Regions from separate parts of the Mycobacterium sp. 663a-19 genome, predicted to be linked through region 2. Evidence: predicted binding sites of a transcription regulator. Region 2 holds the regulator's gene; the other holds the start of a gene.

Region 1 (8,010 bases), 110 kb from region 2:
GATCGTTCCGATCTCGACGGCGAGGTACATGGTTGTCTCCTTTGCTGTACTTCACTTGGTTCCGCCGGGGCCGCCGGGGGTGCCTCCGGTCCCGTGCGACGGGGACCCGGGGGTGAAACCGGGGCCGAGGAAGATGAACGCCCCGTGGCTGTATCCGGCGCCCAGGCCCTCGACGCGGATGCTGCACGGGTAGTTGCCGTCGGGACCCACGATCACGATGCTGTCGCTGTAGCGCAGGTACTCGCTGTTGCCGCTGTCGGCGCGCGCCTCGGGCGCCTTGTAGTCGGCGAGCGTGTCGGCCACCTCCTCGGGCGATCCGCTGCACTGGTAGCGGGTGCCGTTGGCGTCCCGGGCGTACTCGTGATAGTGGCCGGCGATGTACGACCCGATGTTCTTGTTCAGCAACACGATTCCGAACACCAGCGACGCGACGGCCGCGGCGGCCAGCCCGCCGGCGATCCAGAACAGCGCTTTGCGGCTCACGGGCGCCACCGGCTCGCCGTGTGCACCACCACGCCGCCGGAGCCCGACGGGCGGCGCGGGTACAGGTGCCAGGTCTGCCAGCGCCAGCCGGCGCCGTCGGGCTCGGCGGCCAGCGCGGTCAGCGCGGCGTCATCGCCGGGGAACGTGCCGCCGAGCCACCCGGGTTCGGTGAGGCAGCGGTGCCGAAGCTCGCGCGCGAGCTCGCGAAACGCCGCCTCGTCGCGGCTGTCGGTGCGCGACTCGATGCGATAGCCGGGCGCATCGGCGCGCCCGGGCAGCTTGCCGCCGTGCCTGCGCGCGGTGCAGGAGACCTGCTCGGAGAAGCTTCCGCCCGTGTGCTCGACGGTGACGACGTGCGATGCGCCGAGGACCCCGAGCACCAGCGCGCCGCCGCCGGGATGCTCGAGCGGGTGGCTGGCCAGCGGCCGCGGCGCCGGGGCGTTGAGCGCCAGCCCGAGCCTCTTCCCGGAGACGTCCGCCGGCGTCACGGCGAGCTGATGGAGCGGCACCGGCGTGGCCTAGGGCGACGAGGGCGGCGGGGCCGGGTAGAGGGTGAGCTCGCCGGGTAGGACGGGCTTGCCCGTGGAAACCTCCCACGGCATGTCCGGGGCCCAGCGTTCGAAGGAGAGCAGCGCGCTCTCGTCGGCGTTGGTGCAGTCCACGAATTCCATCTCGCCGCCCGCGGGCAGGCCCGTCGTGCCCTCGGTCGTGTACGAGGCGCGGCCGCGCTCCGACTCGTGAAACATCACGCCGTCGACCACATACGGATCGCCGGGCCGCAGCGGAAGGTCCTTGCGGGTCACCCACATCGCCAGCTCGAGGCGCCCGTCGTCCTCCTCGACGCTGAACCAGATCGGTTGGTCGCCGCCCTCCAGCAGGTGCTCCCACCACACGAAGGGTCCCTCGCGGAAGGTCACCGACCCGCGGACCACGTAGTCGACACCGCCGTAGCTGACGATGGCGCCCGGGCCCAGCTGCCGCGGCCCGAACTCCGGCATCGCGTTGAAGGACAGCGGGTCCTTGCGCCCGCGCGGCCGGGCCGGTTTCTTGGGCCGCCGCAACGCCACGAGGAGCACCACGATCGACGCGATGAACAGCACCGCCGCCAGGACGAGCAGGAGTGTTCCCACGCCAAACCTTCCGTTGCCACACTGCTGGAGCGAAACGTGGGCATAAAGCTAACAGCTTTTGACGGGGCGGGCGCCGCAACGCGCGCCCGCGAAGCCGCCGGGCGGCCGCGTGTCCTACCGGATCCCGTCGGCCCCGCCCGCTAGGCTCTCGAACAGCTGTTCGTACTAAGGAGCGGTAATGCGCGTGATGGGCGTCGACCCGGGACTGACCCGATGCGGGCTGTCGGTGGTCGAAAACGGGCGCGGCCGGGAGGTCGTCGCGCTGGACGTCGACGTGGTGCGCACCCCGTCGGATGCGCCGCTGTCCAAGCGGCTGCTGGCCATCAGCGACGCCATCGACCACTGGCTGGACACCCATCGGCCGGACGTGGTGGCGGTCGAGCGGGTCTTCTCGCAGCAGAACGTGATGACGGTGATGGGCACCGCCCAGGCCGGCGGCGTCATCGCCCTGGCGGCCGCCAAACGCGGGATCGACGTGCACTTCCACACCCCCAGCGAGGTCAAGGCCGCGGTCACCGGCAGCGGCACCGCCGGCAAGGCGCAGGTCACCGCGATGGTCACGAAAATCCTTGGGCTGCAAGCCAAACCGACGCCGGCCGACGCCGCCGACGCGCTGGCTCTGGCGATCTGCCATTGCTGGCGGGCGCCGATGCTGGCCCGGATCGCCGCGGCCCAGGCGAAGGCCCAGGCCATGCTGAAGGCCGCGCGATGATCGCGTCGGTGCGCGGTGAGGTGCTCGAGGTGGCGCTCGACCATGTGGTGATCGAGGCCGCCGGGGTGGGTTACCGGATCAACGCGACGCCGTCGACGCTGGCGACGCTGCGCCAGGGCAGCGAGGCCCGGCTGATCACGGCGATGATCGTGCGCGAGGACTCGCAGACGCTGCACGGGTTCGGCGACTCCGAGACCCGCGACCTGTTCCTGACGCTGCTGTCGGTGTCGGGGGTGGGGCCGCGGCTGGCGATGGCGACGCTGGCCGTGCACGACGCCGCGGCGCTGCGCCAGGCGCTGGCCGACGGCGATGTCGCCGCGCTGACCCGGGTGCCCGGCATCGGCAAGCGCGGCGCCGAGCGGATGGTGCTGGAATTGCGCGACAAGATCGGCGCGGTTGCCGGGTCGGCGCCCACGCCGGCGGTCAACGGCCACTCCGTGCGCGGCCCGGTGGTCGAGGCCCTGGTCGGCCTCGGTTTCGCGGCCAAGCAGGCGGAGGAGGCCACCGACAACGTGCTGGCCGGCGACCACGACGCGACGACGTCGTCGGCGCTGCGGGCGGCGCTGTCGTTGCTGGGCAAGGCGCGGTGAGCCGGTGAGCTCGGACGACGACGACTTCTTCGACCCGGAGGTCCGCGAGGTCTCGGCCGCGCTCGCGTCCGGCGAGGGCGACATCGACGTCAGCCTGCGGCCCCGCTCGCTGCGGGAGTTCATCGGCCAGGCCCGGGTGCGCGAGCAGCTGCAGCTGGTCATCGAGGGCGCCAAGAACCGCGGCGGCACACCGGATCACATCCTGCTGTCCGGCCCGCCGGGCCTGGGCAAGACGTCGCTGGCCATGATCATCGCCGCCGAGCTGGGGTCCTCGCTGCGGGTGACGTCGGGGCCCGCGCTGGAACGCGCCGGCGACCTGGCCGCGATGCTGTCCAACCTGGTCGAGCACGACGTGCTGTTCATCGACGAGATCCACCGCATCGCGCGGCCCGCCGAGGAGATGCTCTACCTGGCGATGGAGGACTTCCGGGTCGACGTGGTGGTCGGCAAGGGCCCCGGGGCGACGTCGATCCCGCTGGAGGTCGCGCCATTCACCCTGGTCGGCGCCACCACCCGGTCCGGCGCGCTCACCGGGCCGCTGCGCGACCGGTTCGGCTTCACCGCGCACATGGACTTCTACGAGCCCGCCGAGCTGGAACGGGTGCTGGCCCGCTCCGCCGGGATCCTGGGCATCGAGCTGGGCGCCGACGCCGGCGCGGAGATCGCCCTGCGCTCGCGCGGCACGCCGCGGATCGCCAACCGGCTGTTGCGCCGGGTGCGCGACTTCGCCGAGGTACGCGCGGACGGCGTGATCACCCGCGACGTCGCCAAGTCCGCGCTCGAGGTCTACGACGTCGACGAGCTCGGCCTGGACCGGCTGGACCGGGCGGTGCTGTCGGCGCTGACCCGCAGCTTCGGCGGCGGCCCGGTCGGGGTGTCGACGCTGGCGGTGGCCGTCGGCGAGGAGGCCGCAACCGTGGAAGAGGTGTGCGAGCCGTTCCTGGTCCGCGCCGGCATGGTCGCGCGCACCCCGCGCGGCCGGGTGGCCACCGCCCTGGCCTGGACCCATCTGGGCATGACCCCGCCGGCCGGGGTCGGCGGGCTGGGCCAGCCGGGGCTGTTCGACCAGCTTTAGCGGCGGTTACGCCGTCCTCGCCGCGGGTACCCGAACCACCAGCAGAAATTACCTGTTGGAGGTGATTCAGATGAGGCACACGTCTCCTGACTACGAAGGCCCGCGCGCCGGGTACATGCCACGGACCCGCGGCGCGGTGACCGGCTTGCTCCTGGTCCTGTTGGGCGCATGGGGCGCATTGGTCCCGTTCTTCGGGCCCGACATCAACTGGGCCTACATGACCGATCCGGCCTGGACCTGGACGGCGGCCAAGGGCTGGCTGGAGGTGTTGCCCGGGGCCGTCACCGCCCTGGGCGGCCTGCTGCTGCTCGCCTCCGGCAACCGCCTGAGCGCCACGTTCGGCGGCTGGCTGGCGGTCGTGGGCGGCGCCTGGTTCGTGATCGGCCGGGCGTTCGCGGCGACGCTGCGAATCGGGGACGTGGGTCAGCCCGCGGCCGCGACGGACCTGAAGCGGGCGCTGCTCGAGGTCACCTACTTCACCGGCCTCGGCGCGCTGATCGTGTTCCTGGGCGGCGCCGCCCTGGCACGCGTGGCGGTCCGGCATGCGCGCGACGTCGTCGTGACGGAGCCCAGGGTGGCGGACGTGCCGGCGGGCGAGCCGGTCGCGGCCGGCGCGGGGCAGCCACACCGGCACCTGTTCCACCGGCGCGCCGGTGAGGGCCTGTTCCGCCGGCACCACCACGCCGGCGTCTAAGGTCACACCCGGTAGTCGAAGACCGGCGGGGCACCTCGCCGTGACCAGCGAGGAGCAGCGATGACCGCGGCCGGATTGGTTTTCGCGGCGCTGGCCGCGCTGCTGCACGTCTACATTTTCACGATGGAGTCGCTGACCTGGACGTCGGCGCGCACCCGCGCCACCTTCGGCACCACGGCGGAGGAAGCCGAGACCACCAAGCTGCTCGCGTTCAACCAGGGCTTCTACAACCTGTTCCTGGCCGTCGTCGCCGGCATCGGCGTCGCCGCGGTTGCCATGGGGCACAAGGCCGTCGGGGCCGCGCTCGTGTTCGCCGGCGTCGGCTCCATGGCCGCGGCGGCCATCGTGCTGCTGCTGTCGTCACCGGACAAGGCCCGCGCCGCGCTGACGCAGGGCGCCTTTCCGGTGGTCGCGGTGGTGCTGCTCGCGCTCGGCCTCCGCGCGTAGCACGGTTCTGTAACGGCCGCCGATTGGTGCGGTTACTTCCGATTGGGTCGGGGTACCCAGGCATCTGCTGAAGTAGCCCGGCGACAACTGAGGAGATCTGATGGGACACGCACTACACGGCCACCCTTTGTGGATGCCGCGCTCGCGCGGGGCAATCAGCGGGTTGCTGCTGGTCGTCTTGGGTGCTTGGGGTGCGTTGATACCGTTCGTCGGTCCACACTTCAACTTCGCCTACACGCCCAACCAGGACTGGGCATGGAGTTCGGCCCGCGGATGGCTCGAGGTGCTACCGGGAGGGGCCACCGTGCTCGGCGGCCTGCTGCTGGTCTTCTCCGGAAACCGCATCACCGCGATCGTCGGGGGCTGGCTGGCGGCGCTGGCCGGCGCGTGGTTCGTGGTCGGCGGCCAGGTCGCCCCGCTGCTGGGGATCGGCTCCGCCGGTGATCCGATCGCCGCGACCGACCGCAAGCGGGCCGCGTTAGAGGTTTCCTACTTCTCCGGCCTGGGCGCGCTGATCGTGTTCATCAGCGGCGTCGCCCTGGCGCGCCTCGCCGTGCGGCTGGCCAGCGACGTCGAGGCCTTCATGGAGCCCCCGGAGCCGGTGGAGCCGGCGGCGATCCCGGCCGGCGAGCCGGTGTACATGTCCGGGCTGGAGGAGCCGTCGGCCGAGGTGTCGTCGGGCGCGCTCACCCAGCCGCGGGCCGCCGGGGACGGGCCGAAGCCCCGGGGTTGGCGCCGCGAGCGGACCGGCAAGCCCGGCCCTGGCGCCGCGTACCTGCGTTGGCCGCATCCCCAGAGCTGAGCTCAGAACCTCAGAGCAGCCCCAGCAGCCGCAGGTCGCTGACGTACTTGGCGATGATCGGCGGCGAGATGTGCGGAATGTCCTTGTCCGGGCCCACTTTCGCGTCCTGGACCGCCGCGCGGAACCGATCCGTCGGCGCCATCGACCCGTTGATCGGCCGTTCGGGCTTCTGATAGTTGTGCAGCAGCGGCAGCAGCGAGGCGTTGCGCCGCTTTTCGGGCAGGGCGCGCAGCGCGGTCTCGAACCGCTGCAGCCAGTCGCCGTAGTCGCCGACGCGCTGGACGGCGCACCCGTCCTCGATCAGCCAGTCGACGAACTCGTCGAACCCGATGCCGTCGTCGTACGGGTTCATTACGTGGTAGGTCCGGAAGCGGTCGGAGCCGTTCCGGGCGCCCAGCGTCGCGATGGCCTCGGCGATGAACTCCACCGGTAGCCCGTCGTAGTGGGCGCGCTGCCGGTTGCCGTCGGCGTCGAGTTCGTAGAACGACTTCGGCGCGATGCCGGTGGCCACCAGGCTCAGGATCATCCGGGTGAACATGTCCGGCACGTTGAGCTGGCCGGCGTAGCTGGTGTCGGCCAGGATCATGTCGCAGCGGAACACCGCGACGGGCAGGCCGCACAGGTCGTGCGCCTCGCGGAGCAACACCTCGCCGGCCCACTTGCTGTTGCCGTAGCCGTTGGCGTAGCTGTCGTTGATCGTCCGCGTTGCGCTGATGGCGCGGATGTCGGCGTCCTCGGTGAACTTGCCCGGCTCGATCTGGTCGCCGACGCCGATCGTCGACACGTAGGTGTACGGCTTCTGCCTGCCGGTCAACGCGATCCGGATCAGCTCGGCGGTGCCCAGCGCGTTCGGCCCGAACAGCTCGCTGTACGGCAGCACGTGGTTGACCAGGGCCGCGGGGTCGACGATGAGGTCGACGGTGTCGGCCAGCCGCTGCCAGGTCGCCGGGTCCAGGCCGAGGTTGGCCTCGCCCTTGTCGCCGGCGACGACCTCCAGGTGGTCGGCGGCCAGCTCCCGGAAGTGCGCCAGCAGCTTGGGGTCGGTGTCGAAGGTCTGGTCCAGCCGCGCCCGCGCGTCCGCGTCGGAGCGGGCCCGCACCAGGGCGATCACCTTGCCGTCGACGAGGTCCATCCGCTCCAGCCAGTCCAGCGCCAGGTAGCGACCCAGGAAGCCGGTCGCGCCGGTGAGCAGGACGGTGCGCACCTCGGCGGCGGGCTTCGGCAGCGTCGGCGCGGCAGCCAGCGTCGCGGCGTCGATGAACTTGTCCAGGGTCAGGTCGCCGGCCCGCACCTCGACGGTGTCGCGGCCGTGCACCGTGGCGAAGGTGGGCCGCTTGCTGCCCTTGCGCTCACCCTCGATGTAGTCGGCGATGGCCTGCAGGTCGTTGGCCGGGCTGACGATGACGCCCACCGGCACGTCGACGTCGAAGATCTCGCGCAGCAGATTGCCGAATGTCAACGCGGACAACGAGTCTCCGCCCAGGTCGGTGAAGTGCGCGTCGGGCGCCAGCTCGGAGGCCGCGCTGCCCAGCAGCGCGCCCGCGGCCCGGCTGACCGTCTGCAGCACCGGCGCGTCGGCCCCGCCACGGCGGAGTTCGCTCAGCTCATTCGCCTGGTCCTCGGCCAGTTCGGCGTAGAGCCGTTCCAGCCGCTCGCCGTAGTGCTGCCGCAGCTTCGGCCACGCCAGCTTGCGGATGCCGGTGAGCAGACCGTTCTCGAGCGTGAAAGGCGTTGTCTCGATGATGAAGTCGCGCGGCACCTCGTAGGACTGCAGGCCGGCCTCCTTCGCCACGTTCTGCAGCGAGTCGGCGATCGCTTGCTTCGACGTGTTCTCCTCGGTGGGCACGACGACCGCTAACAGATACGGGTGCGCGCTGTTGCCGTAGACGTAGATCTGGCGGACCAGCGGGCTGTTGCCGAACACCGCCTCCAGCTTCGCGACGGTGACGAACTCGCCCTGCGCCAGCTTGAGCACGTTGTTGCGGCGGTCGACGTACACCAGCCGGTCGGGCGCGACCTCGGCGACGACGTCCCCGGTCCGGTAGTAGCCGTCGGCGTCGAACACGTCGGCGGTCAC
Region 2 (8,010 bases):
AAGTTCGCCGGCGGCAAGATCTCGTGGAACCGCGCGAAGAACACGTTCGCCACCGAGCCGTCCAACCTGGCGCCGCTGCTGTCCGGCCTGCAGGTGTCGGGCCAGAACCAGCCCAGCGGCGCGGCGATGCCTCCCCACGCCAAGAAGTTCGCCTGGAACTGGTGGTACCTGCTGGCGCTAATTCCGATCGCGGCATTGTTCGCGGTGTTGGGGTATGTGGTGGTCGGGGCGCGCCGCCGTCGCACGGCCCGGGAGCTCGCCGCCTACGAGTTCGACCGCGACGTGGACGTCGGTGGCTACGACGCCGACGACAGCTGGGGCCACGAGGAAGCCGATGTCGCCGCCGAGCACTATGGCTTCGGCGAGCCGCGGCCCTCCGAGGAGGAGCCGGTGGGCGCCGGGTCGGCGCGGGTCAGCTGGTCGCGGGGCGACGAGGCCGGGGACGAATACGGCGGCGAATGGCCGTCCGGGTCCAGGGAGGATGAGCAGGAGGACCCCGACGCGGTCGACACCGATTCCATACCCGTTGTCGCGGAAGGTGTTGTGGCGCAGGGTGTTCGGGCCGAGCCCGAGCATCCCGAAGCCGCCCCCGAAGACGTCCTGGAAGCCGCCTACCCCGATGAGGAGTACCCGGAGGCCGCCGACATCGAGGCCGCCTACCCGGACGTGGCCGTTCCGCATGCCCCCGCGGATGCCGCCCATCCGGACGAGGCCTACCCCCCGGCGGCGCCCGAGGCGGTCGATTCGGGCGCCGGGTACCCGGACGTCGCGGTTCCGCACACGGCGCCGGATGTCGCAGCGCCGGGCGCCGTCACGCCCGCCGCCGCCCCGCGGTCCGGGCGGCACGCGGCCGTCGACACCGAGGAGGAACCGGCCGGCGCGGGACTGGGCTCACCCGGGCGCCCGACCATCCACCTGCCCCTGGACGACCCGTATCAGGCGCCCGAGGGATATCCCATCAAGGTCAACGCCAGCTTCGGCCTGTACTACACCCCCGACAGCGGGCTCTACCAGGACACGCTGGCCGAGCTCTGGATGTCCAGCGAGGAAGTCGCCCAGGTCAACGGCTTCACCAGGGCGGACTGACCCGCGAACGTCTCAATCTCGTTGCCGCACAATAAGATTCCGCGTCAGATCTTGCGAATCACCGTGACGACCTTGCCGAGCACGGTCGCGTCGTTGCCCGGGATCGGATCGAACGCCGGGTTGTGCGGCATCAGCCACACCTGACCGCCCGCGCGCTTGAACGTCTTGACGGTGGCCTCGCCGTCGATCATGGCGGCGACGATGTCGCCGTTGTCGGCGACATTCTGCTGCCGCACCACAACCCAGTCGCCGTCACAGATCGCGGCCTCGACCATCGAGTCGCCGACGACCTTGAGCAGGAACAGCGCGCCCTCGCCGACCAGCTCACGGGGCAGCGGGAAGACGTCTTCGACCGCCTCCTCGGCCAGGATCGGCCCACCGGCCGCGATGCGCCCGAGCACGGGCACGAAGGTGGGTTCCGGCAGGGCGTCCGAGCCGGCGACGTCGGTGACGGGCACCGCGACGGCCGGGGTGTCCTCGACACCGCGGACGTCGACGGCCCGGGGACGGTTCGGGTCGCGGCGCAGGTACCCCTTGCGCTCCAGGGTGCGCAGCTGGTGGGCCACCGAGGACGTCGACGTCAGGCCGACGGCGTCACCGATCTCCCGGATGCTGGGCGGATAGCCGCGGCTGGTCACCGACTGCCGGATGACGTTGAGGATGGTGCGCTGCCGCTCGGTAAGCGATGGATCCACGGAATGCAACCGGCCGGCCGCGCCGGCGGCTGAAGTGTCGTTGCTGTCGCTCATGGCACTGAATGTAGCCGCCCGGCGGCCGATAATCAAACATGTGTTCGAGTCGCGTGTCGCCCGGGCCGACACCGGGCCGGAACAAGGCCTAAAGACCCTAGGGATGGTGCGTCAAGACCCTACGGCGGGTGAATTACACGTGTGTAACTTTTGCGGGTATCGGGTATTTGTGCTGCATGTCAGGAGGAGGCACCGACGCGGTTTGTCGGTGGTGTGGTTTAGCGTTTGGCTCGTCCGACACGCTTCGCTCAAATGTTCGGGTTTCGAACGGGTGAGCGAATATAGTCGAACACACGAGCGAGGACCAGTTGACCGGAGGAACGCACATGACAGTCATCCACACACTCTCGCCGCGCACCAGCGGCATCCGGCGCCCGGCCGGGGCGCCGGCCGACGGGCCTCGCCACCAGGGGGAGCGCCCGGTCCGGCCCCGCCGTCCGGGCAGCTCACGGCCCGCCGGGGCGCCGCTGCGCTACCACGGCACCGGCGTCGCGATGTCGGTCGCGCCGCATCGCAGGCGGCCCGTCACGATGCTGACCACGGTCGGGCTGGCGCTGCTCGCCGGCGCGATCACGCTGTGGCTCGGCCTGGTCGCGAACCTCGGCCAGCTGGCCAACGGCGACTCCGGCGGTTCGGCCGCCCCGGTGCCCGACAAGCTGGCCGTCGTGCGCGTCGAGGCCGGGGAGTCCCTGCAGGACGTCGCGCACCGGGTGGCGCCGGACGCGCCCGCTCGCCAGGTTGCCGACCGGATCCGCGAACTCAACGACCTGAACTCGCCGGCGCTGGCCGCCGGGCAGACGCTGATCGCCCCGGTCGGCTGACGGCGCCCCGGTGCACTGCGAAAGCCGCAGCGGGCCAAGGCCGCTCGGTCCTCGCGGCGACGGGCGCGCGCGCACCGCGGTTGCGTTGGCCTCCCGGGGCGGCGCACGGGTACGCTCGGACTGTTCCGCGAGGTGTCAGCACGGCGAAGGAGCGGCCATGCACTGCCCGTTCTGCCGGCATCCCGACTCCAGGGTGATCGACTCGCGGGAAACCGATGAGGGCCAGGCCATTCGGCGCCGCCGGTCCTGCCCCGAATGCGGCCGCCGGTTCACCACCGTGGAAACCGCGGTCCTGGCCGTGGTCAAGCGCAGCGGGGTGACCGAGCCGTTCAGCCGGGAGAAGGTCATCAAGGGGGTCCGCCGCGCCTGCCAGGGCCGCCAGGTGGACGAGGACGCACTCAACCTGCTGGCCCAGCAGGTCGAGGACACCGTGCGGGCCGCCGGTTCGCCGGAGGTCCCCAGCCACGAGGTCGGCCTGGCCATCCTCGGGCCGTTGCGCGACCTGGACGAGGTGGCCTACCTGCGATTCGCGTCGGTGTATCGGTCGTTCTCGTCGGCCGACGATTTCGAGCGCGAGATCGAGGCGCTGCGCGCGCACCGCAAGGTGTCCACGCCGAGCTGACCCACCGGCGTCCCGGGGGCCAGTGCCCGCCGGACTACGCTGTTTTTCATGCCTGCCGACTTGCATCCCGATCTCGAGGCCCTGGCGCCACTGCTCGGCACCTGGGCCGGTCGAGGCGCCGGCGAATACCCCACGATCCAGCCCTTCGAGTACCTCGAGGAGGTCGTGTTCTCCCATGTGGGCAAGCCGTTTCTGGCCTACGCGCAGAAGACCAAGGCGGTGGCCGACGGCAAACCCCTGCACGCCGAGACCGGCTATCTGCGGGTGCCGCAGCCGGGTCAGGTCGAGCTGGTGCTGGCCCACCCCAGCGGCATCACCGAGATCGAGGTGGGCACCTATTCGGTGACCGGCGGCGTCATCGAGGTCGAGTTGTCCACCACCGACGTCGGATTGACCCCGACCGCCAAAGAGGTGTCCGCGCTCGGACGCTCCCTGCGGATCGACGGCGACGAGCTGTCGTACTCGGTGCGGATGGGCGCCGTGGGGCAACCCATGCAGCATCACCTCTCCGCGACGTTGCACCGCAAGGCCTAAACCGCGCGCGCTCAATTCACCTGTGTCACACCGTCGTTGACGACGCGCCCGGCCACCCGCACCCAGCCCTCGGGACTCCAGATGGTCTCGATCCTCGACCCCTTGCCCTGCGTGATGTGCAGGTCGCGGCTGAGGTGGTCGGTGATGCGGATCGCCGCGGAGCCCGTCGCCTCGTCTTCCGGCACACCGAGATTCGCGGCGAACATGCGGGCGCGCAGTGACCCGGCGGATTCGTCGGTCCACGCCCACAGGTAGTGGGCGGTGTCGTCGGGATAATCGGCGGGGTCGGCGGCCAGCAGCTCGTCAACCGAATCGAGTTCGTGGACGAACAATTCGGGGGCCCACTCCGAGCGCGCGCTGATGACCGTGAGGTCGCCCTCGTAGCCGACCTGCACCACGCCGGCCGGCACCCGCAGCGTGTTGATCGGCGTGCCCCGGTCGCGCAGCCACCAGGAAACGCCGACGGTCGGATGTCCCGCGAACGGGATCTCGGTTCGCGGCGTGTAGATCGTGGCGTGCGCGGTGGTGGAGCCGGCGGCGGGCAGATCGACGAATATCGTTTCGCTGTAGCCCAATTGGGTGGCCAGCCGCTGCCGGTCGCGGGGCTCGACCTGGGCCGCGTCCACCACGCCGAGCGGATTGCCGAAGTTGCGGTCCGGATCGGTGAACACGCGCAGCACAGTCACGTCGATACCCATGGACCGACTGTACGACCCAGGGGCAAGCGATGATCAGGTGGCGCTGCGTTCGTCGGAGCCCATGGCGTTGAGGACCGCGACGCGGGTGCCGGCGGGACCGGTGACGGTCCGCTCGCCGCTGCCGGTGCGGAGCAACTCGCGCAGCGCGGCCGGGTCGTATTCGGCGGGCTCGGTGGTGTCGACGAAGCGCTGCACGACGTCGATGAAACGGGCCGGGTCGTCGTGGAAGGGGAAGTGGCCGGAGCGCTGGAAGATCTCCAGCCGGGAGCCGGGCATCGCGGCGTGCGCCATGTGGGCGTGCCGGACGGGGACGACGACGTCGCGGCTGCCCCAGATGATCTGCACCGGGATGGCTTCGGTCAAATAACATCGGTCCAGCATGGTGACGATCTGTCCCCGCCAATCCACCACGGCCCGCAGGGTGCGGCTGAACGCCGCCGAGGCCGTCGGCTCGGGCAGGTCGTCCAAGATCCGCAGCACGTTGGGCAGGTCACGCCCCAGGTCGGTCGAGCCGATCGCCAGGCCCGCCAGCCGCCCCGCCAGCTGAACTGCCGGCAGCACCAGGGGCAGCCGCAGCAGGGCCAGGGCCTCGCTGCCCATCGGCAACGAGGCCAGCCGGAAGACGACGTTGACGTCCTTGGTGACCCCGCCCGCGGCGACCAGGATCAGCCGGTCGACCAGATGCGGGAACTGGTAGGCGAATTGCATCGCCACCCCGCCGCCCAGCGAATGACCCACGATGGTAACCCGCTCGATGTCCAGCACGGACAGCAAGTCGCGCATCCCGTTGGCGTAGGCGGCAACCGAGTAGTCGGCGCGCGGCTTGTCGGACTGCCCGTGCCCGAGCAGGTCGGGGGCGATCACCGTGAACCGCTGGGCGAGCTTGGCCTGCACGGTGTTCCAGGTGGTCGAGTTGTCGCCGATGCCGTGGATCAACAGCAGCGCCGGCCCGGACCCGGCGACCCGGAACGCCCGCTTGTACCCGTGGATGGTCCGGAACTGCAGGGTCGGCGCGGTCACTTCCCGCACCGGGCGAAGATTGCTCTTGCGTTTCCGCTCAGTCATCCCCGCCCACCTAGTCGTCGAGCCGGTTGCGAGCGGTCAGGCCGAGTCGTCGTCCTCGGACCTCTTCTCGGCCTGCTGGGCCAGGAACCGCTCGAACTCTGCGCCAATCTCGTCGCCGCTAGGCAGGTCCTCGTCGCGAGTCAGTAACGACCTGTTCGCCTGAGCGTCGATGAAGGCATCGTACTGGCGCTCGAGGGCGGCCACCACTTGGGCCACCTCCGCGCTGGCCTCGACCTGCTCGTCGATCTTGGCTCGGATCTCCGCCGCCGCCTCGGTCAGCGCCGACAGCGGGAGTTCCAGCGACCCGGTCTTGGCCACCTGCTCGAGCAGCGCCTGCGCCGCGGCGGGGTAGTCGGTCTGCGTCAGGTAGTGCGGCACGTGCACGGTGAACCCGACGACCTCGTGACCGTGCTGGGCCATCCGGTATTCGAGCAGGTTCGACGCGCTGCCGGGGACCTGGATCTCGGAGATCCACGGCTGGAAATCGGCGATCAACTCCCTGTGGTTGGAGTGCGCGGTCAGGGTGATCGGCCGGGTGTGGGGGACCGCCATCGGGACGGTGCCCAGGCCGATGGTCTGCCGCACGCCGAGGCGCTCGGCCAGCAGGCGCACCGCGGTGACGAAACGCTCCCACTTGAGGTCGGGCTCCATACCGGCCAGCAACAGAAACGGGGTGCCGACGCTGTCGCGCAGGGCGTACAGGCTCAGCTCCGGATCGTCGTAGTCGGTGAAGTGATCGGTCTTGAATGTCATCAGCGGCCGCCGCGAGCGGTAGTCCAGCAATTCGTCGATCGCAAATGACGCGACCAGCTCGGTGTCCAGCGCCGCCTTCAAATGGGTGGCGGCCAGCCGTATCGCGTGTCCGGCGTCGGAGAACCCTTCCAGGGCATGGACCAGCACCGGGCCGCGGCCGTCGGACGTCGACAACTGCGGTGCCGGGAACTCGAGCTCGTACATGCCGGGCTGCCCTGGCTGGTACAGCCCGTCGTCCCGGTTTTGATCGTGGGCCATCGGGTTGCCTCCTTTCGGGGGTTTCTCCAGGGTGCCCCTACCAGTGTCCCCCAAGTCGATGGGCACCAATAAACGAAACGCAGTGGCGCCGGAACGTAATCTCGGCGGCACGCGCGCGCCCCGCGCGGAGTTTGCCGGCAAATCTACCAACACCCGGCGTCGCGTCGAATTGTGCTTGCCAGTGCGCCGTCAGGCATGATTGCAGTCAAATGCGCGTGCCGATTGTGTTGCTGTGTCCGGTGATCGGGGTGGCGGCGTTGCTGACGTCGTGCAGCCGTCCCGCCGACCCCGCGGCGAAACCGACCGTGTCCGTGCCCGTGGCCACCGGGCCGTTGGTGCAGCGGCTCAGCCAGCCCCAACAGAAGTCCGTCGCGGCCCAGGTGGACCCGGACCGCCGGGTGGGGGCCGTCTTCATCGACAAGGGGCCGCTGCATGTGTGCACCGGGTCGGTCGTGCACTCGGCGACCGGGAACCTGATGATCACTGCGGCGCACTGCCTGGCCGGGGCCGCCCAGCTGTCCTTCGCGCCCGGCCTGATGGGCGATCCCGCGCCCGCGAACGTGTGGAAGGCCGACGCCGTCTACCTCGATCCGCGCTGGCTGGCCAGCAAGGACCCGCACGCGGACTACGCGATCGCGCGGGTCAGCAACGACGCCGGCGTCTCCGTCGAGTCCCACGTCGGCCTGGCGCTGACGCTGGGCACCGCGCCGCCGCCCGGCAGCCACGTCACGGTGATGGGCTATCCGGCCGGCGTGGGCGGCTCGCCCATCGGCTGCCAGGCCACCACGTCGATCAACGACGCCGGGTTCCCCTCGCTGGTGTGCGAGGGGATGGTCGACGGCACCAGCGGCGCGCCGTGGGTCAGCGGCACCACGCTCACCGGGCTGATCGGTGGTTTCGAGCGCGGTGGCTGCGCGGCGAACGTGTCGTACTCGGCGCCGTTCGACGCGCAGACCACGCAACTGCTGGCCCGCGCCGAGGCGGGCGGGCCCGGTGACCCGGTGCCCAACGACCTCGACGACAGCTGCTGATCAGCGGCGGAACTGGGACAGCTCCCGCATCTTGTTGGTCACGTCGAGCGCGGCGACCTTGTAGGCCTCCGAGAACGTCGGATAGTTGAACACCGCGTCGACGAGGTAGTCGACCGTCCCGCCGCAGCCCATCACGGCCTGCCCGATGTGCACCATCTCGGTGGCGCTGGTGCCGAAGATGTGCACCCCCAACAGTTTTCGGTCGTCGGTGGACACCAGCAGCTTGAGCATGCCGTAGGAGTCCCCGGCGATCTGGCCGCGGGCCAGCTCCCGGTACCGGGCCACCCCCACCTCGTAGGGGATCGCGTCCTTGGTCAGCTCCACCTCGGTGGCCCCGACGTAGGAGATCTCGGGAATCGAGTAGATGCCGATCGGCTGCAGCTCGGTGATGCC

The links. The regulator LexA, encoded in region 2, represses DNA repair genes until DNA is damaged. The targets are predictions, from matches to a motif close to CGAACANNTGTTCG.
Region 1: ruvC (crossover junction endodeoxyribonuclease RuvC) is a predicted target of LexA. The motif match lies at 1,763-1,776, and genes of this name have one in related genera.

Annotation. Positions count from the first base shown of each region.
Region 1 is NZ_JAPJAV010000010.1:3,930-11,939, reverse strand. It holds gene OQ968_RS17850 (DUF350 domain-containing protein) at 1-30, opposite strand, end outside; gene OQ968_RS17845 (DUF4247 domain-containing protein) at 52-483, opposite strand; gene OQ968_RS17840 (DUF2617 family protein) at 480-992, opposite strand; gene OQ968_RS17835 (DUF4178 domain-containing protein) at 1,002-1,613, opposite strand; gene ruvC (crossover junction endodeoxyribonuclease RuvC) at 1,792-2,325, shown strand; gene ruvA (Holliday junction branch migration protein RuvA) at 2,322-2,915, shown strand; gene ruvB (Holliday junction branch migration DNA helicase RuvB) at 2,920-3,990, shown strand; gene OQ968_RS17815 (hypothetical protein) at 4,061-4,684, shown strand; gene OQ968_RS17810 (DUF1304 domain-containing protein) at 4,745-5,131, shown strand; gene OQ968_RS17805 (hypothetical protein) at 5,232-5,933, shown strand; gene car (carboxylic acid reductase) at 5,944-8,010, opposite strand, start outside.
Region 2 is NZ_JAPJAV010000010.1:110,114-118,123, reverse strand. It holds gene OQ968_RS18505 (hypothetical protein) at 1-1,086, shown strand, start outside; gene lexA (transcriptional repressor LexA) at 1,131-1,835, opposite strand; gene OQ968_RS18495 (LysM peptidoglycan-binding domain-containing protein) at 2,162-2,656, shown strand; gene nrdR (transcriptional regulator NrdR) at 2,814-3,278, shown strand; gene OQ968_RS18485 (peroxynitrite isomerase) at 3,327-3,812, shown strand; gene OQ968_RS18480 (PhzF family phenazine biosynthesis protein) at 3,824-4,510, opposite strand; gene OQ968_RS18475 (alpha/beta hydrolase) at 4,544-5,575, opposite strand; gene OQ968_RS18470 (PAC2 family protein) at 5,612-6,586, opposite strand; gene OQ968_RS18465 (trypsin-like serine peptidase) at 6,796-7,617, shown strand; gene sthA (Si-specific NAD(P)(+) transhydrogenase) at 7,618-8,010, opposite strand, start outside.